Regions from separate parts of the Paenibacillus sp. 1A_MP2 genome, predicted to be linked through region 1. Evidence: predicted binding sites of a transcription regulator. Region 1 holds the regulator's gene; the other holds the start of a gene.

Evidence for each region. Region 1 encodes LexA, which represses DNA repair genes until DNA is damaged. Its sites were predicted from a motif close to CGAACATATGTTCG; they were not measured.
Region 2: a site for LexA is predicted at 2,774-2,787, ahead of recA (recombinase RecA). Genes of this name have one in related genera too.

What each region holds. Positions count from the first base shown of each region.
Region 1 covers NZ_JBQQCS010000001.1:3,282,168-3,290,216, forward strand. Annotated here, with positions in the region: gene ACTWJ7_RS16080 (aldehyde dehydrogenase) at 1-1,226, shown strand, start outside; gene lexA (transcriptional repressor LexA) at 1,338-1,964, opposite strand; gene ACTWJ7_RS16090 (LysM peptidoglycan-binding domain-containing protein) at 2,280-2,657, shown strand; gene ACTWJ7_RS16095 (DUF896 domain-containing protein) at 2,754-2,963, shown strand; gene ACTWJ7_RS16100 (hypothetical protein) at 3,091-3,603, shown strand; partial or broken gene ACTWJ7_RS16105 (HAD family hydrolase) at 3,632-4,437, shown strand; gene ACTWJ7_RS16110 (ABC transporter permease) at 5,019-5,948, shown strand; partial or broken gene ACTWJ7_RS16115 (carbohydrate ABC transporter permease) at 5,961-6,829, shown strand; gene ACTWJ7_RS16120 (ABC transporter substrate-binding protein) at 6,900-8,049, shown strand, end outside.
Region 2 covers NZ_JBQQCS010000001.1:4,677,083-4,685,131, forward strand. Annotated here, with positions in the region: partial or broken gene rny (ribonuclease Y) at 1-267, opposite strand, end outside; gene ACTWJ7_RS22830 (regulatory protein RecX) at 523-1,314, opposite strand; gene recA (recombinase RecA) at 1,640-2,704, opposite strand; gene ACTWJ7_RS22840 (competence/damage-inducible protein A) at 2,944-4,200, opposite strand; gene pgsA (CDP-diacylglycerol--glycerol-3-phosphate 3-phosphatidyltransferase) at 4,309-4,896, opposite strand; gene ACTWJ7_RS22850 (YajQ family cyclic di-GMP-binding protein) at 5,218-5,709, opposite strand; gene ACTWJ7_RS22855 (hypothetical protein) at 5,864-6,034, opposite strand; gene ACTWJ7_RS22860 (helix-turn-helix domain-containing protein) at 6,102-7,154, opposite strand; gene ACTWJ7_RS22865 (DUF3388 domain-containing protein) at 7,221-7,988, opposite strand.

The DNA of each region.
Region 1 (8,049 bases):
GTATTCGTGCTCTTCAGCAATTAAGACAGGGAATTGAGAAGTATCAGCAACGTATTCTTGATGCACTTCGTGCCGATCTCAATAAATCCGAAACAGAAGCTTATGGCTCAGAGATTCGCATCGTATTGGGTGAACTGGATTTTGCATTGGAACACTTGGAGGAATGGGCTACACCAAAACCTGTGCCTACAAATTCTGCTATACCTGATGGCACAAGCCTGATTTATCCTGAACCTTATGGCGTTGCTCTTATTATTGCACCGTGGAACTATCCGTTCCAATTGGCCTTTGGTCCTCTGATTGGAGCCATTGCTGCAGGTAACTGTGCCATTATTAAGCCGTCGGAATTAACTCCTGCGGTATCACGTCTGACTTATGATTTGATTCATGAGATATTTCCTATTGAGTACCTGGCAGTTGTGGAAGGGGAAGTTGAGACAAGTACAGCATTATTGAAGGAAAAGTTTGATTATATTTTCTTTACAGGCAGTACAGGTGTTGGCCGTATCGTTATGAAGGCTGCTGCCGAGCATTTGACTCCGGTTACGCTTGAACTAGGTGGCAAGAGTCCGGTCATTGTTCACCAGGATGCAGATTTGCAGCTGGCAGCTCAGCGCATTGTTCGCGGTAAATTTCTGAATGCTGGACAAACCTGTGTCGCTCCGGACTACCTGCTTGTACACGAGAATGTACATGACAAATTACTGGAATTGATCGATGCAGAGATTCAGGATAAATTCGGAGATGATGTGATGCAAAACGCAGATTTTCCGCATATTGTCAACGGGCGTAACTTCGACCGATTATCGGTGTTGCTCCAAGATGGCAAAGCACTGATTGGGGGACGTTCTGAGCGTGATCAGCTGCTTATAGAACCAACAGTATTGGGACATGTGGATTGGAATTCCCCTGTGATGCAAGAAGAGATCTTTGGTCCGATCCTTCCTGTATTTAAGTTTAAAGACCTCAATCCTATGCTAGATGAGATTATTCGCCGTCCAAAACCACTTGCATTATATCTCTTCACTAAGGATGAGGCTCTGCAGGATCAGGTTCTGAATCAAGTATCTTTTGGTGGTGGTTGCATAAATGACACATTGTCTCATATGACTTCACATTATCTTCCGTTTGGCGGAGTAGGAGAAAGTGGAATGGGTTCCTACCATGGTCAACAGAGCTTTGATGTGTTTTCTCATCATAAGAGCATTCTTAAACGCAGTGAATAACAAGCTTACGTAGAGCAATATAAGCAGTAGGCAGAAAAGAGGTTGTCCCGTTCAACGGGACAACCTCTTTAAGTATCTTATTGTGAAACATCTAAGCTGCTTCAAAACATATTAATGAATATCACGGAAAAGCCCAATGACTTTGCCCAGAATGCTAACGTGTTTCAAACGCAAAGGTTCAAAAGTCGAATTTTCCGGTTGAAGACGAATATGATCTTTCTCTTTGTAGAACGTTTTTACCGTTGCTTCATCGTCTTCAGTCATGGCTACTACGATATCGCCGTTATCTGCAGTTTGCTGCTGACGTACGATAACATAATCTCCGTTAACAATGCCTGCTTCAACCATACTGTCTCCCACGACCGAAAGCATAAATACTTTCTGTTCGCCCACATAATGCGTAGGAAGAGGGAAATAATCTTCGATATTTTCTGTTGCTGTGATTGGAACCCCTGCAGTAACTTTACCCACGACAGGAATGCGAGCAACGCTGTGAGCAAACTGATGTGAATGCTCTGACTCTTCCTGGCTGAGAAGCTCAATGGCTCTTGGTTTGGTTGGGTCACGTCTAATTAGACCTTTCTTCTCCAAACGATCCAGATGTCCATGTACTGTAGAGCTGGAAGCCAATCCAACGGCTTCACCAATTTCGCGTACGGAAGGAGGATACCCCTTCAACCGGACTTCATTGCGTATAAACTCCAGAATAGCCTGTTGCCTGCTGGATATCTTCGACATACCGTATCAACCCCATTTTAGTAACGTTTGGGAAAATTATAACATAGAACCTCCGTTCGTACAAACATAAGTTCTAAATAAAATGCCATAAAATCAATGTTTTTTTGCGAATTTGTATGAAAATGAATTTTGCATCTAAGCAAATACTGCAAATGATAGTGCCATACTATAGAAGAAAGATAGTAAAAGAAAGATGAGTGATAGAACTCAATAAAAAAAAGCGAACAATTGTTCTAAAAAGTTATTGTGCAAAACAAGTGTTCGTGTTATATTGATTTTAACGGATAGGAACAAACGTTTGGAGGTCGATATTTAATGAGATATTCTACTTATCAAAGCATTTACGAACCGGTGCATTCAGAAGTGGTTGAAACTAACATAAGAAATTTTAAAAAGGTTTTTGCAATAGGTAATATCCCAACCTGGGTGTTGAAATTAATAATCGTATCATTAATTATATTGGTTGGTTGCAGTACAGTGCTAACAGTGTTTGCAGGCAATGAGAACGATTTGTTGCCTGGAGGAAAGATGGCAGTTTCACAAGGAGATACGCTGTGGAGTATATCATTGGATCATAAACCGGAAACGATGGATACACGTGTATATATAGAAGCAATTAAGAAAGTGAATCAACTTCAGTCCACTTCAATAAAGGTGGGGCAAGTCTTAATACTGCCACAATTCACAAAATAAAACTGCATATCCACACGCGCTAATGCGTGTCAGCTTGACAAGCTGCCTTTAACATGTCAAAGTTAATAAGACTTTGTATTTTTGGAGGGGACAAGCTTGGATATAGATAGTCTGGTAGCACGTATTAATGAATTGGCCCGTAAGCAAAAATCCACTGGATTGTCAGAGGAAGAGCTCGCTGAACGTGCCAAGCTTAGAGAGATCTATTTGAATAACATTCGAAGCAATTTCAGACAGCAGCTGGATTCGATTGAAATTGTAGATGATGAGAATGATCAAGGCCACCAAGGCAAACTCAAACATTAAGGAAACCTAATGATATCATATATGATATTTAGGTTTCTTCCTGTTATCTAGAGGTTGCAAATTATAGGGGGAAATGTTGGTTTGCATTTATGTAAGCCGATACAAAGAACATCTAAGGGGGATTCTCATGTCGCGTTCGTTCGAGAGAACAGTTCGGAAAAATTCTAAGCAGTTGAATCAGCAACGTAAAAAAAGCGGTCAACCGGTTTCCGGTACACCAGGTGAGGACGTATTCAAAGGACGCAGCCTTCTGTTTCCTATTTTTCTGATCGGACTAGCATTCCTGTATCTCTTTATGAGTACGTTTCTTGTTAAAGCGCCGATGACCACCTGGGACTGGGTAACCATGTTGCTGTATGTATTTTTGGCAGTCATCTTCATGCTCCGTCGTCCATATGTCAAAATAGGAACTAACCGGATTTTGACGACAAAGGGCAATCGCGAGCGTTCAATTGGAGTTGACGATATCGTGAAATTCAGAATTGAGCCAGGCACAGTTGTGATTGAGCATAATGCACGAGGTAAGAGATGGGTATTTACCAAACTACTCAATCGTTATGATACCGATGCAATTACTGAGCGTCTTCTGAAATTCGCCAAAGCACATCAGATCACCGTGGAAACTTACGAGAAAAAGTAATTATTGCATAAAGGGGAAGATGACCGAAATGGCGTTAAAAGCGATTTTGTTCGACCTGGATGATACTTTGCTGTGGGATGAGCGCAGTGTTCGAGAGGCCTTTCATGAGACTTGCCTGATCGCAGCGCAAGAGACTGGAGTTAAACCGGAAGATCTTGAAGAAGCTGTTCGTAATGAGGCACGTAATCTATATGAGTCCTATGAAACTTTTTCGTTTACCAAAATGATTGGGATCAACCCGTTCGAAGGTCTTTGGGCTAACTTCACGGGTGGGGATCAGCCGGAGTTTCGCCAGCTGGAGCAGATTGCACCTGCATATCGTAAAGAGTCATGGCGTCGTGGCTTGTTAAAGCTTGGTGTTGATCGTGAAGATCTGGCGGAAAGACTTGCCTCACAATTTGGGGCAGAGCGGAGATCGAGACCCCATGTCTATGAAGAAACGCTGGAAACATTAAGTCATCTACAAGGGAAGTTCAAGCTTTTGCTTTTAACCAACGGCTGTCCTGCGTTGCAACAGAGAAACTTGATGGTGTTCCGGAATTAGCTCCTTTTTTTGACGAAATTATTATTTCGGGTTCGTTCGGTAAAGGGAAACCTGACCCTTCGATTTTCGAGCACGCATTGAGTAAGCTGGGAGTACAGCCTGAGGAGAGCATGATGGTTGGAGATAAGCTTACGACTGATATTCGTGGAGCATTGTCTGCAGGCATTCAGTCTGTTTGGATTAACCGTGAGAATAAAGTTAATACCGAATCGTATGTGCCTGACCATGAAATCAAGCATTTATCCGAATTGGAACGCATTATTGCTGAATTTTCTATTAGTGCATCATAAATCGTATTTTTTTGTGTTCTGTCCAAACATTGTAAGATTTCATTAGATGTACTCCATCCATGAAACCTTACAATGTTTTTTGTTTTGGGGTAGCTAAAACTATACCGTATTAACGAATTTAAAATTTTTTACTAAAAGTTATTGAAATTATAGAACTGCTGATTTAGAATGTAACTAACATACTAGTATGACTAGTATGCGAATGAAAGCAGCGAATATCTGTTGACTTACTTGAATGAAGAGGGAGCGGGGGTTATTCGCTAATATTTTCATATTCGTTGTAAGCGCTTTACATAGTTGAGGGAAACCTATTAATTCTGGAAATATAACGGGCAACATGAAGTACCAAATGACAGTAAGCATCTTAAACAATGGATACCTCTAGGGATTCCCGAAATTGATATCGCTTACATTATCTCTTTAATTTATTCTGCTGTGGGGGTGAAGAAGTTCATCTGATTACTTGTCTTCTACGAAAAGAAGAGATGATGTGAAATGATCGAAAACGCTTTTAGTTTATCAAGCTAAGGATCGGAGTGAAATAACATATGGAGTCGGAAACCGCTAAAACCACACTAACGATGACTTCTTTACGTAAAGAAAGTAGGTTAAGAACGGCTGCAGCTCTGCTTCGTAAAGATTGGCAATTATACTCACTGTTAATTCTTCCAATTATCTATCTTATCATTTTCAAATACGGGCCAATGCTCGGAAATGTAATCGCCTTCAGACGATTTGTACCAGGAGGCAGTATTTTCGGAGAGACGTGGGTTGGATTCAGGTATTTTCAAATGTTTATCCAAGACCCAACGTTTTGGAAGGTATTTGGAAACACACTCATGCTCGGTGGACTCGCGCTACTGTTCACCTTCCCAGTTCCGATCATTTTTGCATTGCTGCTGAATGAGGTGAAAAGCAAACGTTTCAAAAAGTTTGTGCAGACCGCTTCTTATCTTCCGCACTTCCTGTCCATCGTTATCGTTGCCGGAATGATTCTGCAATTAACGGCAGTCAATGGCTCGATTAACGGAATGGTTTCTTTTTTCACCGGAGACAGTATTCCTTTCATGCAGCGAGCGGAATGGTTTAGAACGATTTATATCACCTCTGAGGTTTGGCAAGGTATGGGGTGGGGAGCGATTCTTTATTTGGCTGCATTGACGACAATTGATGATTCTTTGTATGAGGCAGCACGGATCGATGGTGCGAACCGATGGAAGCAAACCATCCACATAACCATACCGGGCATTTTGCCAACGATCGTTACATTGCTGATTTTGAACATGGGAAATTTCCTTGCGGTTGGATTTGAGAAAATTTTACTCCTTTACAATCCGCTGATCTACGAGACATCTGACGTGATTTCCACTTATCTGTACCGGGTAGGTTTGCAGTCCAGCAATTTCAGTTATGCTACCGCCATTGGTTTGTTCGAATCCATTATTGGACTGATCCTGGTATTCTCGGTTAATGCCATTTCACGCAGACTGACACAACGAAGCTTGTGGTAAAGGAGGAGCAATATGCTGGAATCAAAATCATACAAAGTATTTAAAGTATTCAACGCTATCTTTTTGCTGCTTGTGGTGTTCATCACGCTCTATCCGTTTTTGAATGTCGTGGCCCAATCCTTCAGTAGCGAGGCTTATATCAATTCAGGCAAGGTAAGTATTATCCCAAGAGGGTTTAATGTAGAAACCTACAAGACCATATCTCGAGACAGCATGTTCTGGACCAACTATAAAAATACAATTATATATACCGTTGTAGGTACGTTAATTTCCATGTTCATGACGACCATTTTCGCTTATGCCTTATCCAAAAAGAGATTAATGGGACGAAAGTTTTTGACCATGTTCGCGGTCTTTACGATGTTTTTCAGTGGCGGCCTGATTCCTAACTACGTCCTGATTAACTCCCTGGGCTTCAATAATACGATGTGGGCATTGGTTGTGCCTGGCGCAATCAGCATTTATAACATGTTAATTATGAAATCATTTTTTGAAAACATGCCTGAGGAACTTGAAGAAGCGGCAGCTATCGACGGTCTGAATACGTATGGCATTTTGTTACGGATTATTCTACCGCTGAGTAAAGCTGTCATGGCTACGATGGTTCTGTTTTACGCGGTAGGACACTGGAACTCCTGGTTTCCAGCCTTCCTGTATCTCGACAAAAGGAACTGTTCCCGGTTACGATCTACTTGCGCAACATGATTGCAGGTGCAACCGGTGGTGCTTCGGCTGGTGCTTCAGCCGATAATCTGACTCAAATTTCTGCAAATATCAAATCGGTCACCATGGTACTCACCATTTTGCCTATTTTAACGATTTATCCTTTTGTTCAACGGTACTTTGTAACCGGTATCATGTTGGGATCTGTTAAGCAGTAATCCTGACACTAATATAGTTCAACATCTTGATTGCAAGGCCAATCTAAACCACATTCAGGGGGAGAATTGAATGAAACAGAGACCACGTAAGCTGGTAGGCAAGTTGGTATTGGCAACAATGATGAGTGTCGTTCTGGCAGCATGTAGCAGCGGAGCTGGTGGAGAAAAAGTCGAACCAGAATCCAAGGGGGCCATGGAATCCTATGGTGTAGGAGAAACCTTTAAAGCCACTGAACCATTTAATCTGTCTATTCTTTACAGTGACCAGCCAGCATACCCGTACAAGAAGGATTGGCTTCTCTTCCAAAAAATCACGGAAAAAACCGGGGTCACGCTGGAGCCTACCATCGTTCCAATGAGTGACTATTCCCAGAAAAGATCCCTTTTGATTAGCTCAGGAGATGCCCCGCTGGTTATTCCGAAAACCTATCCAGGTGAAGAATCTGCTTTTGTATCCTCGGGTGCGATTTTACCAGTGAGTGACTATGTTGATTTGATGCCCAATTTCAAGGACAAAGTAGAGAAATGGGGTCTTCAGGATGAGCTTGAGGGCCTTCGACAAGAAGATGGGAAATACTACGTCCTTCCAGGTCTGCATGAAGAGGTATGGCCTGATTACTCACTCGTCGTGAGAACGGATATTTTCGAGAAAAACAATATTGCCATTCCGAAGACATGGGATGAATTGTATGATGCAGCCAAGAAGCTGAAAGAAATCTATCCAGATTCCATCCCATTCTCGGATCGATTCAAGTTCAACAGTACATTGAATATTGCTGCTACGGGTTTTGGAACGAAAGCTGGATGGGGATTTGGCAATGGTTTAACGTATAAAGAAGATCAGGATGAATTTGTATACACATCGACCACCCCGGAATACAAGGAAATGTTAACTTACTTTAATAAGCTTGTATCAGAGGGGCTGCTTGATAAGGAAAGTTTCACTCAGGATGATGATCAGGCTACACAAAAATTCGTTTCTGGTAAATCGTTTATTATTAATGGTAACTCCCAAACGGTTGTTCTTCACCGTAATGACATGAACAAAACATTAGGTGAAGGGAATTTCTCCATCGCTAAAATTACCGTTCCTGGTGGTCCAAAAGGACAGTTAATGTCTGGCTCCAGACTTGAAAACGGTGTCATGATTTCCGGGAAAGTTAAGGATAACGAAAATTTTAAAGCAATCCTGCAATTTATCGACTGGCTCTACTACAGTG
Region 2 (8,049 bases), 1.4 Mb from region 1:
CTTTCTTGTCGTTGAATTTCGTTCCGACGTTCACGAGTGTCTTTTTCAGCTTCAGCGCGAATGCGATGAATTTCGTCCTTCGCTTCCAGCACCGTTTCTTTCTTCAGTGCTTCTGCCTCTTTCTTCGCGTTCTCCACGATTTGTACGGCAGCTTCTTCCGCACTGGAGATCTTAGCTTCTGCAAGAGATTTGCGAATAAAATATCCTACTCCGAAACCCAATGAATAGCGCGGCAACAACGAGAACGATCATGATTGCAGTTGGCATACTGTTCACCTCCTCGTTGGTTCCTCCAAGGCATTCCTTGGGTCAATTTGCAGTTTTCAAACCTTACATATTTTTGGGAATAACGAATACTTACGGCGATCCCCCGCCGATTTTCATTTCAAGTGTACATGTCTCCACGCACTATTCACCGTTTCCGGCAAACCCATAATCATGAATGGTATAAATCTTCAAAAACAGAAACCGCTTTTTTGGAAGGAAAAAGGGTTGTCCATTTCTTACAGACTCATGTCCATTTTAGTATTTGACGAAAGAAATTGTCAAGAGAATGCAGTATAGTGAGTCCAGTCTGCTAATCCCATAACAATGCTTCGTCATCTTCGGGGTCCCCGCCTCATCTTCTTCAATTAAACAATTCACGACCCGACGCACCATATCCATGGAAAAACCTCGTCGCATCAAGAAGGGAAGCGTTTTACGTTTCTTCTCCTTGATGTCTCCTTTGACCTGATTCCATTTTTTGCGTCCGGCGGTTAGAGCAGTCTCAAATTCCGAATCCGTACTTATACCTTCCAGCGCTTCAGCAATCAGCTCACTGGCAATGCCCTTCTGACGCAGCTCTTGCCTTATCCACAGTTTCCCCTTCCGCTGGCCCTCCATACGCTGACGAGTCCATTCCTTCGCAAACAGTTCATCATCGACCAAATTCTCCCTCTCAAGCCGATCCAGGGCCTCTTCAATCAACGGTGCAGCAAATTCTTTTTGACGAAGTTTCTGACTTAATTTGTGGCGTGTGCGGGGTTTATGTTCCAGATATCGTAAAGACTGCACATACGTCCGCTGTCGCTCATCCGCTACAATGATATCTTCCAAGTCCTTCTTCAAAAATGTATTTCCTCGGGTCATCCGATATTTAATCATTACATCTTCAAGCACCGTGATTGAATATAAACCAAAGGTAATCCGGTAACGAGCTTCCCTGCTCTTCGTTCGTTCGACCCGTGTAATGGTAAGTTCTTCGTTATCCGGGAATTGCGATATTCCTTCAAGTTCTGCTTCTTCATATAATTCCTCATCATGTTGGTCCATTCAGTTCGCCCCTTCCACATCATTTTGTGTCTGAACTGCATGGCCTAATTGAAAGCACACAGCAAAACAAAAGACTTCTTCACATACGCCTAGCATGTCTCCAATGGAAACGCAGCTTCACTAAACGCTTTGCTATCTCACGGAAGACATCTAACGCTAATACAAAAGGCCGGAAACAATGTCCGGCCTCACACTAAAAGTAAGCGTGCCAACAGCCCCTGTCCATTCGGACAGAGGCTGTTGGACAGCGAGAGTACACACCACAACACCTTAGCAGCTAGATTAAGCCAAGCTCAATCAGGCTAGCTTTGGGAGTCCAGAGGGCTTACTCGTTAATTTCAAATAATTCTTGTTCTTCTGCCGCTTCTTTTTGTTGATCTTCACTAGTAGGCACAGGAACTGCAGTAGTCAAGTTGCTGGCTACACGGATTTTTTGCTCAATGACTTGAGCAATATCTGCATGCTCTTTCATGAACTGCTTCGCGTTCTCACGTCCTTGACCCAAACGTTCGCCCTCGTAAGAGTACCACGCACCACTTTTGTTAACGATGTCCAGCTCTGTACCAATGTCGATGATACTGCCTTCTCTCGAAATACCTTCACCGTACATAATGTCCACTTCCGCTTGTTTAAACGGCGGTGCCACTTTATTTTTTACAACTTTGATACGGGTACGGTTACCGATGATGTCATTGCCTGATTTAATACTCTCAATACGACGTACATCCAGACGTACTGTAGAGTAGAATTTCAGGGCACGACCACCAGGTGTTGTCTCCGGGTTACCAAACATAACACCGACTTTTTCACGAAGCTGGTTGATAAAGATTGCGATGGTTTTGGATTTGCTAATTGCACCAGACAGTTTACGCAACGCCTGAGACATCAGACGTGCTTGCAAACCGACATGGGAATCACCCATTTCGCCTTCAATTTCTGCTTTTGGTACCAAGGCAGCAACCGAGTCAATAACGACAATATCCACAGCACCACTACGTACAAGCGCTTCTGCAATTTCAAGCCCTTGCTCACCCGTATCTGGCTGGGACAGAAGCAACTCATCAATATTAACACCCAGTTTGCTTGCATATTGCGGGTCAAGAGCATGCTCTGCATCGATAAATGCAGCTTGTCCACCCGCTCTTTGTACTTCAGCAATCGCATGCAATGCAACAGTTGTTTTACCAGATGATTCAGGTCCATATATTTCAACAATACGGCCTTTAGGCAAGCCGCCTGTTCCTAATGCAATATCCAAAGCCAAGGAACCGCTGGGTATAATTTCCACATTCATGTGAGTCGACTCACCCAGTTTCATGATGGATCCTTTACCAAATTGCTTCTCTATTTGACGGAGCGCCATATCAAGCGCGGCACGACGGTCTGACAATAAGCTCACACCCTTTACTGTTTATAAGATAATGATACCTTGTTTTAACACGTTTGCCAAGCTTTTTTTCGAACATACATTCGTTTTTTTTGTGAAGGCCGAGGCGCCTCTTCCTCAAGGAAACTTTCCATTAAACAGAAAAAAGAACCGTAAACAAGGCTGTAAAGCCTGATTCTACGGTTCTTCCGTCTTCCTTTATTATACTTGCTTGGCTTAGCAAATGCAATCCGAGCTGTGAACTAGTCCATCTCCACAAGCTTACGCCACAAACGGTAAAGAATCGCTTTCGCTGAACGGATTCGAACCGTCTCGCGATTGCCATTAATACGCAGTTCATGAATTTCTGTCTCTTTACCACGCTCCGCCAGAGCGATAAATACAAGTCCTGGCGGTTTGCGCTCGGAATAACCAGGTCCCGCAACCCCTGTAACTGACAAACCGAAATCTGCATCCCCAATCATGCGAATCTGCTCTGCCAGCACTTTGGCCACCTCCGGGCTCACTGCGCCCGGTGCATCTTCACCTTCCAGATAGTCATGCGGCACATGGAGCAGCTTTTCCTTAATTTCATTGGAGTAACATACAATTCCGCCTTTAAGCATCGATGCACTGCCAGGAACTGATGTCAGGCTCTGCATGACGAGCCCTCCTGTGCAGCTCTCAGCCGCGCTAAGGGTCAGACCCATATCAGACATCATGGTCACAATTGTGTACTCTATAGGCACGTCCTCGTTCGCGTAGAGATGCTCTGGCAATCGTTCCCGGATCTGCACTTCCATTGCATCCAGCTTCAGCTTCGCCTCACTCTCACTTGGAGCCTTTGTGGATACACGTACCGTAACTTCTCCCTCACTTGCATACGGCGCAATGGTAGGATCTGTCTGTGTATCAATCAGATCAAGGAGCCGGTCTTCCAATGCCGATTCACCGATTCCTGCAAACTTCAGCATTTTTGAATAAATGGGCATTTCTTCAGTCAGTACATGCTGGAACAACCAAGGCTTAACCTCCTGTTCAAACATGGGAATCAGCTCTTTCGGTGGTCCAGGCATCACAACATAATGTTTACCATTATCAGAGATCGCATTTCCTGCGGCAAGGCCTGTTTCATTCGCCAGCGGTGTCCCGCCTTCTATAACGATTGCCTGCCGACGATTGTTTTCCGTCATATCTACATTTCGATCTCGGAAGAAACCCTCAATTTTGTCCATAGCCATTCGGTCTATATGCAGTTTGCGGTTCAAGACCGCCGCGATCGCATCCTTAGTCAGGTCATCCTGTGTAGGACCGATGCCTCCTGAAAATAAAATGACATCTGCACGACCCTGAGCGATGCGTATCGCGTCACTAAGTCGATTTAAATTATCACCAACCACCGTTTGGAAATATACATCAATCCCGATCGCAGCCAATTCACGGGATAGATATCTGGCATTGGTATTCACAATTTGTCCAAGCAACAATTCTGTGCCAACTGCAATGATTTCTGCCTTCATTCAGCATCCTCCTGTACACGTGGTGAGTGATCAAAGGGCAATAGGATAATTTCCTATTGCCCTTCGTACAAATGATTTCTTCATGCTTCCCCATTTAACCGCAAACCGTTACACCTTTGATAAATGAAGCAAATTTTTGTTTTTGATAAAGTAATCAATACCAGACCAAATCGTAATAATTGCTGCTGCCCAAACGGCGATAATGTCCATGTGAATACCCGTGAATGAGAACGGGAAATTATTCAACAGCAACAGCACAATCGCGACAATTTGCACGACAGTCTTCAGTTTGCCCCAGGCACTTGCCGCAACAACCGAACCATCCAGTAATGCAATCTGACGCAGGCCGGTAACCGCAAACTCACGACTAATAATGACCACGGCAATCCAGGAATCCAACTTACCCATTTCTACAAGAGAAATCAGCACCGCAGTAACCAACAATTTGTCAGCCAGCGGATCAAGCAATTTTCCCAGGTTGGTGACCATATTATTTTTCCGCGCCAGATAGCCGTCAATTCCATCCGTGCTTGCCGCAATGATAAAAATAACAGCAGCAATTAATTGATTATACGGAAGCGATAAGCTCCCCAATTGCAACGGCTCTGGATAGAACGGAAAATCTACGAGCAGGAACACCATCAAAAAAGGGATTAAGCAAATTCGTGCAAGCGTAATCCGGTTGGGTAAATTCACAAGACGCCCTCCCTCTTATCCTCCATTACTCCAAACATTCATCTTAATCCCGTGTTCATCATCCGGAACATGAAATTTACAGTTTCACTGTCAAATCAGCACTAAAGTGCTCTCACTATGTAAAAACGCAAAAATAAAGTCAACCGTTCAAACGCAAAACCGTTTTAAACGTTCCGGTGACTTTCAGAAGATGTACTGCTTTTCACAAAGTCAGCAAACGATGATGACTGGGCTTTGATGCTTATCTGCCAGCAATGCACACTTAGTATAATATACGCCAATTGCAGTGTCAAAAAACATGCAAGCTACAATGAGGAAATATTACTTAAAGTTTGTATATTGCAGATCCAGAGGTAGATTGGCGCCGTTCAACAACTGCATCACAGCTTGCAAATCATTCTTACTTTTACCTGTTACCCGGAGTTGATCTCCCTGAATCTGACTCTTCACTTTCATCTTGGAGTCACGAATCAAAATATTGATTTTTTTAGCGATATCCTGATCAATTCCCTGCTTGAAATTCAAACGCTGGCGGACTGTGCCTGAAGAAGCCGGCTCTACTTTTGCATAATCAATGTTTTTTAAAGGTAAACCCCGCTTAGCCATCTTGGATTGAAGCACATCGATAACAGCCTTGAGTTTGGTCTCATCATCAGATACGATCGTTAACGCATCCTTATCCAGTTTCAGACTGCTCTTGCTGCCCTTGAAGTCATAACGCGTGCCAATTTCCTTTTCCGTTTGTGTAACGGCATTTGTCAATTCCTGCAAGTCCATTTTGGACACGATATCAAATGAATTTTCTGAACTCAAACCAGTCACCCTTTCAGTAATCATATGTTCTGTAACATTATAGAGGATACGCCAAGCAAAAGTCTAATTTTATGAGGGTTTTCAAATTAAAAAAAAGCATTTTTGGCCGCCACTTGAGATGGTTGCCAAAAATGCTTTCCGTGCGGCTGCCATTCTAATAACGGCTGCGATTAGGCTGTCTGAACATGTCGAGCACACCCAGAAGCACATGTGCAAGTCCAAAACCCAAAATTCCGTAACCCCAGGCAGTTGGAGTCAAGTAATAACCCAGGAGGCTGACAATGATCCCCAAACCTGTTACGATCCAGCTGACTGTCACAGCCATCCACCTCACTTCACCAAAAGTTGACTGCAAGTTAAGACAAGGTTAGTGTCTCCCGCAGAAACTTTGGTTATTCGCCGCCAGTGCCAGAGCTTCCTTCGGTAGTGCTTCCTGTTCCGTTCGTCGTAGTGCCTTCAGTTGTACCAGTGGAAGACGTATCCTCACCAAGTCTTAACCGAATGCGGTTCGTCGCTTTTCCGTCTGTCACAACCTGCCCTGCAACCTCAATTGTAGTTGCGGCAGCGTAACCCGACTTGATGTACATTCCTGCACTATCCAATTCGAAGGTGTAGCTGTCTCCCTCAGCGGTGTTGCCGTACTCCAACTTTTCTCCGCTAGAGTTCTCGCCCTTGTATACTTCCAGCCAACTATGCCCCGTTGCTTTAATCGTAACCGTCACAGGCTGTCCTGCGCTGCCGTTCACTTTAAAGTTGGTAATATTGCCTGATTTCCCGTCTTCAGCAACAGTTACAGCAGTTGATGGCGCATCCGTTGGGTTCCCCTGATTTTCATCAGGCGTTTGCCCATCTGTTTGTCCATCTGTCTGACCATCCGTTTGTTCATTGGCCTGTCCCTCTGCCGTTCCACCACCGTTACCACCGGCCTGGCCTTCGCTACCTGATTCAGCCGGAGGATTAGAAGCCTGACCATTATCTGTAGGCTCATCCGGTTTATCTTGAGGCTGCTGCTGGCTGTCTGTGATCTTCGTTTGATCCAGCCCTTGTGTATCGGAATCATCCTTGTTCATCACGACGTACACGTACAACAGCACAAGAATCAACACCGGGAAAGTCCACATCAGTGCGACAGACATCCAGCGGTTACTGCGCTCTACCGGACGACTTGAACGCTTCTGAATAACCGGCTCCATTGTTGCTTCCGTTTCTTCTGCAGGTACATCTTTCTTATGTCCCTCCAGCAGCTCATCAGGATTCAGCCCCACGGTTTCCGCATAGGTTTTGATAAATGCACGCACATAGAAGCTTCCAGGCAGCACTTTGTAGTCTCCTGCCTCTATTGCCTCCAAATACCTCTTGCGAATTTTAGTCATTTCCTGTACATCGTCAAGACTCATCCCTTTTTGCAGCCGGGCCTCTCTTAACTGCTGACCCAGTTCAGACATGCCATCTCCTCCTTATGTTTATCTCTATAGTTGTTGCTTATCTATTTCATGATCCCGTACGGAGCGTTACAGTTCGTCGGTGTAGCTGGCCGTAAACGTATCATAAATAATTTCTTCATTCGGACTGTTGCGGAGTTCAATAATAATGTCAAAATCGTTAAAATCATATTCGGACTCCTGAACAAAAATATCCGGGTGTTCAATGACCTTGGTGCTAGGCATCGTCATGATATCCTGTAACAAATTATAATGACGTTCGCTTGAACGAATGGTACTCACAATTCCGTCAATGATAAAAACATTGTTTGGGTTCAATTCGTCCTCGGATAGCTGACTTCTTATGGTCTGACGAAGAAGTGTGGAGGAAACAAACGTCCACCGTTTCATTGCACATACGCTGCCTGCAATAATGGATTCCGTTTTACCTACACGCGGCATTCCACGCAAACCAATAACTTGATTGCCTTCCCTCTTAAATACTTCACCCAAAAAGTCCACAAGTAACCCAAGTTCATCCCGAGTGAAACGAAATGTCTTGCGATCATCCGAATCACGATCAATATATCGACCATGACGTACAGCCAGAATATCCACCAGTTTCGGTTGACGCAAAGCAGACACAGTTATGCTGTTCACTTTGCCAAGCATTTCACCCAGCAGACGAATTTTCTCGTCATCGTCCGATTCAAGCAGCATGCCCCGGGTTTTGCCTTCAACACCGTTAATGGTCAATATATTTACTTCAAGCATCCCCAGCATTGAGGCAATATCCCCTAATAGGCCAGGTCTGTTCTTATGTATTTTATACTCCATATACCATTGTTTAGATTCCATTTAAACACCCCGTAAAGCATTATTCCACATTATTCGACAGTATCAGAACGTGTCCATTGGA